DNA from 3 places in the Mesorhizobium australicum WSM2073 genome. Region 3 is predicted to be linked to each of the others. Evidence: predicted binding sites of a transcription regulator. Region 3 holds the regulator's gene; each other region holds the start of a gene.
What was found. Region 3 encodes LexA, which represses DNA repair genes until DNA is damaged. Its sites were predicted from a motif close to TGTTCNNNNTGTGTTCNG; they were not measured.
Positions count from the first base shown of each region.

Region 1: a site for LexA is predicted at 2,318-2,335, ahead of MESAU_RS04475 (ImuA family protein). Genes of this name have one in related genera too.
Region 2: a site for LexA is predicted at 2,636-2,653, ahead of MESAU_RS16810 (ATP-dependent helicase). Genes of this name have one in related genera too.

Region 1 covers NC_019973.1:969,111-973,347, reverse strand. Annotated here, with positions in the region: gene MESAU_RS04485 (error-prone DNA polymerase) at 1-90, opposite strand, end outside; gene MESAU_RS04480 (DUF6504 family protein) at 87-1,610, opposite strand; gene MESAU_RS04475 (ImuA family protein) at 1,525-2,286, opposite strand; gene MESAU_RS04470 (DNA cytosine methyltransferase) at 2,666-3,943, shown strand; gene MESAU_RS04465 (DEAD/DEAH box helicase family protein) at 4,006-4,237, shown strand, end outside.
Region 2 covers NC_019973.1:3,509,143-3,513,379, forward strand. Annotated here, with positions in the region: gene MESAU_RS16810 (ATP-dependent helicase) at 1-2,595, opposite strand, end outside; gene MESAU_RS16815 (glucose/quinate/shikimate family membrane-bound PQQ-dependent dehydrogenase) at 2,852-4,237, shown strand, end outside.
Region 3 covers NC_019973.1:4,106,443-4,110,679, reverse strand. Annotated here, with positions in the region: gene MESAU_RS19680 (GntR family transcriptional regulator) at 41-814, shown strand; gene lexA (transcriptional repressor LexA) at 1,225-1,968, shown strand; gene MESAU_RS19670 (ComEC/Rec2 family competence protein) at 1,962-4,237, opposite strand, start outside.

The sequences.
Region 1 (4,237 bases), 3.1 Mb from region 3:
CTGTGCAAACAGCTCTTCGCACGAACTTGCACCGCGCAAAAACGAGAAGTGCGAGGTCACCTGCAACTCGACGTAGCGCGTGGTCGTCATCCGAAGATTCCGTGCAGAAACCAGCGATGCGAGCCAGTCGTGAGATCCTCGCCATCACCGGCACGATAAATCCAGTAACGCTCGCCGGCTTCGTCCTCGACCTGGAAATAATCCCTCACGGCGATCAGTTCAGCGTCGCGCCTCCACCACTCACCGAAGATGCGTTCAGGACCATCAGCTCGTTTGACTCGCCGGCGTATGCCGCGCCAGATGAAGGTGACAGGTGGATGATCCGGCAACAGCGCCACGGTCTCGATCGGCTCCGGAACTGGCAGCAGACGAGCCGGACGCGGCCAGTGTCTAGGCCATCCTTCTCCACTCTCTGGCGCTGTCGGCGCTACCCGTCGTACGGATCGCTCAGGCACGTCGCTCGCCATCGGCGCCATGCGATAGAGACGCTCCTCGCCGACGCGGTTGGAAAGCGTGTCGATGAGATCGGAGACATCAGCCTCGGGAGTTTCGATGAGCGAGGAGATCGTCTGCCTGGATACCAGCGGTTCGGCGATGGTGGCGGCGAGCCGCATCAACTCGATGCCGAAGCCTGGATCGATGGTTTCAATCTTGTCGGTGAGCAGGCGGGATAACCGCTTTGCATCCCGCAGCGGCAATGCTGTGCCGATGCGGATTGCCTCGATGCGATTGTCGACCCGGTGAAGCAAAAGATCGAGGCGGCGGGCACCGAGGCTTCGGGTTTCGAGAAGGTCGCAAAGTTCACCGACGAGTTTTCCGGTGTAGCGGGCGATCGTCTCGGCAGCACCGATCGGCTCGCCGAACATTTGGCGCACTTCGATGATGTCCGGCGGGCGGATGGGATCGATCGGTTCAGAGAGCCGGCCCATCGCGTGGTCGAGACGACGACCGAGTTCGGGTCCGAACCTCAAGGCGAACGGCGCGCGCGGCTTGGCGACGAGGTCTAAGATGCGGTCCAGGCCAAGCTTGCGGAGGCTGTCTACCATGTCGGCCGGCAGCCGGAGCGCTGCGATCGGCAGGTTCGCGATCGCGTTGGCGTTTCCGGCAGGGTGAACGACAATCATCGGCCCGACGCCAAAACGTGCCAATGCATGGGCGGCGCCCCAACTGTCGGCGATTGCCGCACGCGCGGCAAAGCCGGCCGCAGCGAGGCGCTCGACCATATCGGCGAGCATGGCGCTTTCACCGCCATGCAGATGGTCGGCGCCGGTCGTATCGATGACCAGACCATCTGGCGGATCGGGGGCAACGATCGGCGCATAGCGCCGGAGCGCCCATACCGCGAGACGGTCGAGTGCCTCGGCGTCGTCTTGTGGATCCGCGTCGTTGACGACGAGATCCTTCACCAAGGCCTGCGCCTTGGTGGCCGGCATGCCGACGCGCAGGCCAACGGCAAGCGCCGCGGGATCGGCGGCGAGCACGACACGGCGTCGTCCATCACGTCCTGTCAGGACGAGCGGCGTCTCACGAGGAGGCGCGGCGTCGCCCAATTTCCTTCTGAGGCGATCCGTGGACCACGTTGGAAGGAAGAGCGATACGACCCTTGTCATCGCTTGCCTCTACTTCGAAATCCGCACTTTTGCCGGCACGACACCGGATCAGCTCCAGCTGCCAGCGTGCACGTCCAACGCCCGGGACCGGCAAAGGGGATGAAGGAAGCACCGACACTCGCCACCGGGTGATGGAAGCCGTCGGCTGTCCGAAGTCGGCGGCCTCGGTCTGCCGGCGCCAGCGGCGGACGGCAATCCCGATGGCGCCGGACGTCTCGGCGGCAAGTTGGAGACGCCGCGACGCTGTCATGGAGAGGCGAGCAACCTCGGCGACAACAGCACCGAGCCCAGGATGCCGCAGCCCCTCCTCGAAGCAGGCAAGAAGGGACGTCTCGTCGCCCGCCTCGACATAGATCACGCGATCGGGCGCTAGCCCGGCCTGCGCGATTGCCGGGGCAAAGAGATCCGGCCGCGTCACGCACCAAAGGACCTTCCCATGCGTCCGGGCCGCAATACCGGCCGCGAACAATGCAGCTGCCGCGCCATCGATCGCGCCATTTCCGCCGCCTGCCACCTCATGCAGCGCGCCAAGCGCCAGTCCTCCTCCCGGCAGCACTCGGTCGATAGCCGCGATGCCAAAAGGAAGCACCGCCCGTTCGCGCGCATTTCCGCCTTCGAGACGCGCGATGCGGTCTCGAAGATCGGAAATGACAGCTGTTGGCGCCGATGCACTCATCTGTCCCTTGAAACTCGGAATTCCTGTGGTATGTTCCTTCTTTGTTCTCATCCTGGCAAAGAGTCAACGGAGATGACGTGTGGAGCACAACCGGAGAATCAATGGTTGGACATCTGATCGTCCACGGCCGATGCGCTGCGTGTTCAGGTGACGTTTTCTTGTCGGGCATCATGCGGGGTGGCGCGCCGTGTTGAACGCGTTGTGCTCATGCGTTTGGGATGAATACCGGCGCCATGGCCGATGAGGTGATAACCTCTGGACCTTAAGCGAAACGAAGGATTAAATGTATATGCTGCTGTCTTGCGACAGAACATATGGCGCAGGATTGGGTTTCAACGTAACTCTTCCCGGCTCGAATTGGCGTGGGGGCGAACTGGGGATGAGCGTGCGTACCAATGGCTATCAACCTGTCTTCATCGACGCCTTCGCGGGCTGTGGCGGCCTCAGTCTGGGCCTGCTACGATCCGGGTGGCGGGGCCTGTTCGCTATCGAGAAGGATGCGTTTGCGTTTAGTACGCTGAAAGCCAACCTGATCGATCCGGGAGCGCGGGTTCGCTACGACTGGCCCGCCTGGCTTGAACAGCAGCCATGGACGATCGAGGCGCTGGTGGAAACGCATGGCGACAAGCTCTCAGCGCTCCGCGGCCAAATCGATCTCCTTGCGGGAGGACCGCCTTGCCAGGGCTTCTCCAGTGCCGGCCGTAGGCGCCAAGGCGACCCGCGCAACGAGCTCGTGGAACGCTATCTTGAGTTCGTCGAAATCGTGCTCCCCAGGATGGTCCTCATCGAGAATGTTCGAGGGATCACGTACGACTTCATTGACGACAACGAAAATGTCCCGCCCCGGAACTTCGCGGAGGAGCTCATCGCGCGACTTGGCCGACATTATCATGTTTACAAAGACACGGTCCGGTGCTCGGAATATGGGGTGCCTCAACAGCGGCCTCGGTTCTTCCTGGTAGGCATGCTGAAGACCGAGATGAGGAAGCTGCCACGCCGCGACGACCCGTTTGCCCGGTTGCGATCGGCGAAAGTGCGCTTCCTCGACCAACGAGGGCTTCGCTCAAGGGTGACCTGCAGGCAGGCGATCTCTGACCTTGAGCTAGCGCATGCGGGCTCGGGTCCTTGCCCGGATTCCAAGGGATACGACGCCTTGCTCACAGCTCAGCCACGCACCGCCTACCAGCGCGTGATGCGGGATGGATTTCATGGTGCAGTTCCCGATACCCGGCTCGCTAAGCACCGCCCTCATATTATCGAGCGCTTCACGAACATCATCGCGGATTGTAAGGCAGCCGGCCGGCTCTGCGTTCAGCTAAACCGCGAGATGCGCGAACGCTACGGGATAAGGAAGATGGCGACGCGGGTGCTCGACCCCGAAAAAGCTGCCCCGACCATTACGAGCATGCCTGACGACCTGCTTCACTATTCGGAGCCTAGGACATTGACGGTCCGGGAAAACGCGCGCCTGCAGACGTTCCCAGACTGGTTTGCATTCCAAGGCAAATATACAACCGGGGGCGAGCGTCGGGCCCGCGAGGTGCCTCGTTTTACCCAGGTGGCGAATGCCGTTCCGCCGCTGATCGCCGAGATGTGGGGCGAAGTGCTGCTGAAGCACCTAGCAGCGGCGGCTCGCTCTAACAGGCTGGCAGCATAACATGGCGACCGACTTTCGAATTGTCGATCAACTTGCATAAGACCGGGGGCACCGAGGGGAGGATGCGCTATCCAGCAGGCTTGCTTGACTGGGCGGGCCATCGCGGCGGCGGAGTAAGGCGCCTTTTCGACTCAGCCAGCGGCCGCCCAGGGGAAGTCGTTTTCGAGACGAATCTTCTCGGCCGACTGCGAGATTGGGCGCGAAGCATCGCGGCCGCGGACAAGGAAGCACCCCGTGTGGTGCTATTGGTCGGCGGACCGGGCAACGGAAAAACGGAAGCCGTCGAGGCGACCA
Region 2 (4,237 bases), 600 kb from region 3:
ACCGTCTATGGTGCGGCCTTTGACGCTGGTGCGGCCGGCGCCGTAGCCGGAGTCTGTTTCACCATAGCCGATGCGTTCGACCTGATGGCCCGAACGCGTGCCCCAGTTGCGGTCGGTCGCCTCGGTGCGGTTGGCCTGCGCACGCTGCCAACCCGGCGTCGAATAGGTGTTAGAGAAGGCGCCGGATTTTTCCCCGCCGCCCGAAGTGCCGCCGATATTGTCGAAGCGCGAAGCGCCATAGGGGTTCTGTCTTCCTGCCCCCTGGCCGCCGCCGCGGCCGGATGCGAACGAGCCGCCGCCATAGGGATTGCCGTAGCCGCCATAGGAGTTGCCGGCTTCGGCGACCTCGACATGGGCTTCCGGCAGTTCCTCGAGAAAGCGCGACGGGATGGTCGATTGCCAGAGCCCGTGGATGAGGCGGTTGGAGACGAACCAGATATGCAGGTTCTTCTTGGCCCGCGTCAGCCCGACATAGGCGAGCCGCCGCTCTTCCTCGAGCCCGGAGCGGCCGCCTTCGTCGAGTGCGCGCTGATGGGGAAAGAGGCCTTCTTCCCAGCCGGGCAGGAAGACGGTCTCGAATTCGAGGCCCTTGGCCGAATGCAGCGTCATGATGGAGACGGCATCGAGCCCGGCATTCTGCTCGGCATCCATGACCAGCGCGACATGTTCGAGGAAGGAGCGCAGCGATTCGTACTCCTCCATCGAACGGATCAGTTCCTTCAGGTTCTCAAGCCGCCCGGGGGCTTCCGCCGAGCGGTCGTTCTTCCACATGTCGGTGTAGCCGCTCTCCTCGAGAATGGTCTCGGCAAGTTCGGTGTGCGGCGTGGTTTCCAGCGCCTTTTGCCAGCGTTCGAAATTGGCAGCGACCTCGCGCAGCGCGGCGCGCGGTTTCGGCTTCAGCTCGTCGCTTTCCGCCAGTGTACCCGCCGCCTCCAGCATCGGGATGCGCAAGGCGCGCGCGGTGTCGTGGATCTGGCGGATGGTCGCTTCGCCCAAGCCGCGCTTGGGCACATTGACGATGCGCTCGAAGGCGAGGTCGTCGGTGCTGTTGGCGACGACGCGGAAGAAGGCCAGCGCGTCGCGGATTTCCATGCGCTCGTAAAAACGCGGACCGCCGATGACGCGGTAGTTAAGGCCGAGCGTGATGAAGCGGTCCTCGAAGGCGCGCATCTGGAAGGACGCGCGGACCAGGATCGCCATGTCGTTCAAATTGTGCTTCTGGCGCTGGTAGGCCTCGATGGTCTCGCCGATGGCGCGGGCTTCCTCCTCCGAATCCCAGGCGGCGTGGACGTTGACCTTGCCGTCCTCCGGATCGTTGCGGTCGGTGAACAGCGTTTTGCCGAAACGGCCCTCATTGTAGGCGATGAGATGGGAGGCGGCGCCCAGTATGTGCGCGGTCGAGCGGTAGTTGCGCTCCAGCCGGATGATGGTGGCGCCCGGAAAATCCTTGTCGAAGCGCAGGATGTTGTCGACCTCGGCACCGCGCCAGCCATAGATCGACTGGTCGTCATCGCCGACGCAGCAGATATTGACTTTGTTTTCGCTCACGGGCTGTTCCGCGCCTGCCGGCGCGGGCCCTCCGCGGGGGCCTCGCAACGGCTCGGACGCCCGGTCGGGCTTGCGGCCTTCGGCCGAAACTGTTGATTCGTCCTCTGGAGTTGCGGGTCTATAGCTAGCCGCTTCCGTTCTATCCGAAACACCGGAAAAACTTGGAACGCGCCCACCCGGAGAACCACTTCGCGCTGGTTGTGATCCGCTCGGCCTCTGCGCCAGAAGCCGCAGCCACATGTACTGGGCGGTGTTGGTGTCCTGGTACTCGTCGACGAGGATGTATTTGAACCGCCGGTGATAGTCCTTCAGCACATCGGGATTGGCGCGGAAGATGCGGATCGGGTGGCAGAGCAGATCGCCGAAATCGCAGGCGTTCAGCGTCTGCAGCCGCTCCTGATAGGCCTTGTAGAGCTCGCGGCCCTTGCCGTTGGCGAAGCTGCGCGCATCGCCCTCGGCGATATCGGCCGGACCCTGGCCCTTGTTCTTCCAGCCGTCGATCATCTGGGCGAACTGTTTCGCGGGCCAGCGCTTGTCGTCCAGGCCCTCGGCCTGGATCAGCTGCTTGATCAAGCGCACGACGTCGTCGGTGTCGAGGATGGTGAAGTCGGACCTCAGGCCGGCAAGCTCGGCGTGGCGGCGCAGCAGCTTCACGCCGATCGAGTGGAAGGTGCCGAGCCACGGCATGCCCTCGACATTGCCTTCGCCGATCAGGATGCCGATGCGCTGTTTCATCTCGCGCGCGGCCTTGTTGGTGAAGGTGACGGCCAGGATCTGCGAGGGGAAGGCCCTGCCGGTGGCAAGGATGTGGGCGATGCGGGTGGTCAGCACGCGCGTCTTGCCCGTGCCGGCGCCGGCCAGCACCAGAACCGGGCCTTCGGTGGTCTCCACGGCCAGCCGCTGCTCGGGATTCAAGCCCCTGAGATAGTCGGGCGCATTGTTTTGGCCGCCGCGGGCAGCCATGGCGCGCGCGGCAATGCCCGACGGGGCCGTGGGCCGCGCATTGGGTTCGTCGAAAAAGGGCATGTCTTCGGAAAAGCCGGACATCTCCCCCGAATGTAGTGATTCGGGAGGGAAAGACCAGAACTGTCTACGTTTTGTTCCGGTAAAGTGCCCGATACGGCGGCTTCACCGATATGGGAACCGCCGTTGTGGAACAATCCCAGGCGGAACGAGGTTGCTGCCCGCGGGCTCGCGACCTACGCTTGACAGGCGCCGCGGTCGGGAGAAAGTTGCCGGGGCAACACGCAATGCGGGTTGCCCTAGGCCGCCCCACGCGCGCAACAGTCGAAGGAGTATCATCTTGGCTGTCACCATCACCTCCCTCATTCTCTTCCTCCTAGGCCTGGCGCTTGGCGCCGGCGGCATCTGGTTGGCTTCGCTGGGCGGCAGTTGGTACTACATCATCGTCGGTCTCGCCTTCCTGGTCGCCGCCTGGCTGCTCTACCGGCGCCGTTCGACGGCGCTCTGGCTCTACGCGGCGATCGTGCTCGGCACGCTGGCCTGGGCGGTCTGGGAAACCGGCTTCGACTGGTGGGAGCTCGGCCCGCGCGGCGGCATCATCGTGCTGGTGGCGTTGTGGCTGCTGACGCCGTGGGCGCGGCGCGGCCTTGCCGGTCCGGACGGGCGAGCACCTTTGATCCTTGCCGTGCTGGCATCGCTGGCGGTGGCCGGCTATTCGATGACCACGGACCCGAAGGACATCGGCGGCGCGCTCGACACCGACAAGGTGATCCCCAACGCCAATCTCGGCGGCGATGTGCCGGCGGGCGAATGGCACTATTACGGGCGCACGCAGTTCGGCCAGCGGTATTCGCCGCTCGACCAGATCACGCCGGAAAACGTCGCCAACCTGAAGCCGGCCTGGACCTATCGCACCGGCGACGTCAAGGGCCCCGACGATGTCGGCGAGACCACCTATCAGGTGACACCGCTCAAAGTGGGCGACACGCTCTATATCTGCACGCCGCACAACTTCGCCATCGCCGTCGATGCGGCGACCGGCAAGGAGAAGTGGCGCTACGATCCCAAGATCAAGCTCGACAAGGACCGCCAGCACCAGACCTGCCGGGGCGTCTCCTATTATGCCGACGCAGCGGGCGCCGCCGGCCAGCCCTGCGCGGCGCGCGTCTACCTGCCGACCTCGGATGCGCGGCTGATCGCGCTCGACGCCGCCAACGGGCAGGTTTGCCCGGCCTTCGCCGAGGGCGGCACGCTCAATCTGTTGACGGGCATGCCGTATCCGAAGTCGGGCTATTACTACTCGACCTCGGCGCCGCTGATTGCCGGCGGCAAGATCATCGTCGGCGGGGCGGTCAATGACAATTATTCGACGCAGGAGCCGTCCGGCGTCATCCGCGCTTATGATGCGAGCAGCGGCAAATTGCTGTGGAACTGGGATTCCGGCAATCCGGACCAGACGACGCCGCTGCCGGCCGGCCAGACCTACACCGCCAACTCGCCCAACATGTGGTCGACGCCGAGCGCCGACGAGAAGCTCGGCCTGCTCTACGTGCCGCTCGGCAACCAGACGCCGGACCAGCTCGGCATGGGCCGCAGCGCCAATGTGGAGAAATTCTCCTCCTCGATCACCGCGCTGGACCTCAACACCGGGCAGTTGAAATGGGTGCGCCAGACCGTGCACCATGACCTCTGGGACATGGACGTGCCGGCGCAGCCGAGCCTGATC
Region 3 (4,237 bases):
CTATCATATATACTTTTCGCCAGACGACGGATTGATCACCATGCTGAATGAAACGAGTTCCACAAAAACGGAAGCCGCCTATCAGCTGTTGCGGCGCGACATCCTGACCACGCGCCTCATGCCCGGCGCCCCGCTCAAACTGAGTGCGCTGCGCGGCACCTATGGCGTCGGCTGGACACCGTTGCGCGAAGCCCTGTCGCGGCTCGAGGCCGAACGCCTGGTCACCGCGATCAGCAATCGTGGTTTTGCCGTGGCTCCGGTGTCGCGGGCCGAGCTGGAGGATCTGGCACGCGCCAGGATGGTGGTCGAGATACCCCTGTTCCTCGAATCGATGGAAAAAGGCGGCAGGGAGTGGGAGGATGCCGTGGTCACCGCCCACTACCGGCTCTCGCGTTGCAAGACGGCGGTCGACGATCCCTCGGACGCGGCCGTCGACAGATGGGACGAGAACCACGAGGCTTTCCATGCGGCGCTGCTGAGCGCCGCCACATGCGACTGGCTGTTGCGGTTCCGCTCGACGATCTCGGATCAGCTGCGCCGGCATCATCGCTTCCTTGGTCTGGCGCCGACACTGCGGGCCGCGGCCGGCCTCAAGGATGGCTATGAAGAGGCAATCGAAGCGCTACGCGAAGCGATTGCGATCGAACACCATACCGCGATCATGGAAGCGGCGCTCGACCGTGACGTCGAGCGGGCCAAGGCGCTGATGACGGCGCATATCGGCTACACACTGCACGTCTATGTCCACAGCGAAGACAGCGGCGCTACCAGATACGCCGCTCGCGCCGGCAGCTTGAAGGCGGGTTCGGGATAACTTCAGCGCTTCCGCGACGCCTATTCGAACGCGCTGGCCGGAGTGCGCCGAACGCCCCGATCCATGGCCGCCCGAAGCTACCAATCGTTGGCATTTTGGTTTCGTTTCGTTCCGCGAATAATGGCTCCGCGAATTATACGTCCCTCCGAGGAGAAGCCTTCCAACTAACTGATGCCAAAGCCTCGTCGGCGGATGGGCCACAGGCCATTAACCAAAACGATTTCAATGCGCCTGCCGACGGCGGAAAGGACTGGTTGCCGCCCGCCGTCGCGGGCAAAAAACTTCAGACCCCTTAACAAATTCATTAAACTTTAAACGGTTGCAGAACACAACTGGAACAGATAGTGTTTGTTCTGGGTTTGTTTTTTCGATTCTGGTTCAACCTTTCGTTCAATGTCTTGGGGGCCGCCATGCTGACACGCAAGCAACATGAACTGCTGATGTTCATCCACGAACGGCTCAAGGAAAGCGGGATACCGCCTTCCTTCGACGAGATGAAGGAAGCACTCGATCTTGCCTCCAAGTCGGGGATCCATCGCCTGATCACGGCCCTGGAGGAGCGCGGCTTCATTCGCCGGCTACCCAATCGGGCGCGCGCGCTGGAAGTGCTGCGGCTGCCGGACTCGATCGCGCCGGGCCTCAATGCGGCAAAGAAGTTCTCGCCAAGCGTCATCCAAGGCAGCCTTGGCCAAGGCAGTCTCGGACGCCAGATCAGGCCGGCCGCTGCGCCTTCGCGCCTGCCCGCGGCCGGCAACGACGACGACGCGGTTTCAGCCGTGTCCATCCCGGTCATGGGCCGTATCGCCGCCGGTGTGCCGATCGATGCCATCCAGCATCAGACGCATTCGATCTCGGTGCCGCCGGACATGATCATGGGCGGCGAGCACTATGCGTTGGAGGTCAAGGGCGACTCGATGATCGAGGCTGGTATCTTCGATGGAGACACGGTCATTATCCGCAATGCCGACACGGCAAGCCCGGGCGAAATTATCGTGGCACTGGTCGACGAAGAGGAAGCGACACTGAAGCGGTTCCGCCGCAAAGGCGCTTCGATCGCGCTCGAGGCCGCCAATCCAGCCTACGAAACGCGCATTTTCGGGCCGGACAGGGTCAAGGTACAAGGCAAGCTGGTCGGGTTGATCAGGCGCTACTGAACCGGCTTGTTATCGGGCTTGTCGGGTTTTTTGTACGGCGGCAGCCCCCTCGCCTCGCGTGAGAATTTTCGCTGTTCGTGCCAGGGCCGGTATGGTCCGTCGACGGCAAACGCGATCGCGGCCCGGGTCGTGGCCGACTGGGGATTGAAGAAGACGGCAGCGCTTCCCTTGCGGGCGAGCTGCCGTTTGGTGACGACGAGAACCAGTGGATTGTGGCAGGCGTCATAGGCGGTTGCGTCATTGACGATGATCAGGTCGGCGAAAGCGCAGGCTTTCCAGGTGGTCTTGCGGTCCTCGACATAGGCAATGATCGCGCCGGAAGGGTGCCTGGCAAGGCACAGGCCTTCGCGGCAGTAGAAGGGCGATCCCGGCGGCAGGTCGGTGGGACTGGCAACATCGAATTGCCTGTCTGTCGTGTCGAACATTTCCGGTTTGACGATTGTTTCGGAGATCAGGGCGCGCTTCCAGTTGTCGGTTGCGAATTCGTTCGGACGTTCCCGGTTGACGGCCAGTTCGCCATTGCCGATCGGCAGCGCGACCAGCCGCGCATCTTCCGAGATCAGCACATCGGGCGCGCGTGTGTGCGACACAGTCAACAGGCCGGCGAGCGCGAATGGCAGCGCCGCGAGCCGCAGCCATGTCGTCGCCATCGTCGCGATAACCAGCGCGACGGTGACCAGCAGCACGGATTGCTGCGAAATCAGCCCGACTCCATCGACCGGAGAGCGCTCCGATATCCACGCCGACACGGCGATCATTGCTGTCAGGCCCTTGCCCATGAGGTAGAGAGCCGGCCAATCCAGTCCGAATGGCATCAACAGCGCGCTGGCGACGGCCAGGAACATCACGACCGACACGATAGGCATCACGGCCAGATTGGCGAACAGGCTGAGCGGCGATACCCGCTGGAAATGCCAGATGGCAAACAGTGCCGTGGCGCTGCCGGCGATAATGGACGTCATGGCCAATCCACCTGTCGCCAGCAGGAATTTTCGCGTCAGGAACCCGGGCAGCGATCGCTTTGGCGGCGGTGGCCGCGTCTTTCCCGCACGGTGATCGGCCCAGCCGGCATAAGCGCCAACCAGGGCCGCGGTCGCGGCGAACGACATCTGAAAGCTCGGGCCGACGACCTCGTGCGGCGAGACCAGGATGACGGCGATCGCCGAGATCCCCAGATTGCGCATGGTCAGCGCAGCGCGATCGAAGAAGACGGCAATCAGCATCACCGCCAGCATGATGAAGCTGCGTTCGGCGGCAACGACGACACCGGAAATGATGAGATAGGCCGCGATCGAGAACAGTGCGGCGGCGGCCGCGTATTTCTTCACCGGCCGGCGCGCGGAAAAGTCTGGAAACAGCGCGAAGGCACCACGCAGCAGACCCATGATGGTGCCGGCCACAAGCGCCATATGCAGTCCCGAAATAGAGATGATGTGATAGATGCCGGTACGCCGCATCGCTTCATTGATTTCATCGGGTATGCCGGCGCGCACGCCGACGATCAGCGCCGCCGCGATCTCGCCTTCAGCGCCGCCGACGCTGCCCCTGATGTGGTCGGCGATGGATTCGCGGGCATTTTCGATGCCTGAAAAAAGGCGAGCCGATAGCGGCATCTCACCGTCGTCGGCGGAAACAACCGTTGGATTGCCGAGAAAGAAGCCGCTGCCGCCGATGCCGGCGAAATAGCTGTCGAAAGAGAAGTCGTAGCTGTCCGGCCGCACCGGGCCGGTCGGCGGCAACAGTTTGGCGTAGCCTGTGATGAGCGAGCCGGCGGTCATTCCCGGCGGTATCTTGCGTGCGGAAAGCCGGACCCTTTCCGGCGCATAGCGCAGTTTCGGCCGGGCGGTCGAAATCACGTCCATGGTCAGCCGGATGCGGCCGCTCTCCATCTCCTCGATCGAGACCACGCGGCCGGTCAGTTGCGTGGAGATTTCCGAACCCAGCATCCGGGTTCCGGCTCGCCATGTTTCGACCTTCGCCGCGAGCAGGCCCAGCGCGCACAACAGCACTGCCATGAAACACAGATGGGTTTTCGACCAGGAGCGCGAGACGAAGGCACAGACCGCCATCAGCACCACGACCGCGACGGATTTTGAAAAGTCGGGCTCGGATGCCAGCGAGAAATAGGCGATCGCCCCAACGGCCAGACAGACCGGCACCAGCAGGAACGCGATGCCCCGGTCGAGTTCAAGTTCCGCCGCCCGGGCCACGCCATGGCGCAGGCGAGGCAAGGATACCAGGCCGACTTGCCGGCGCACGCGCACGATCC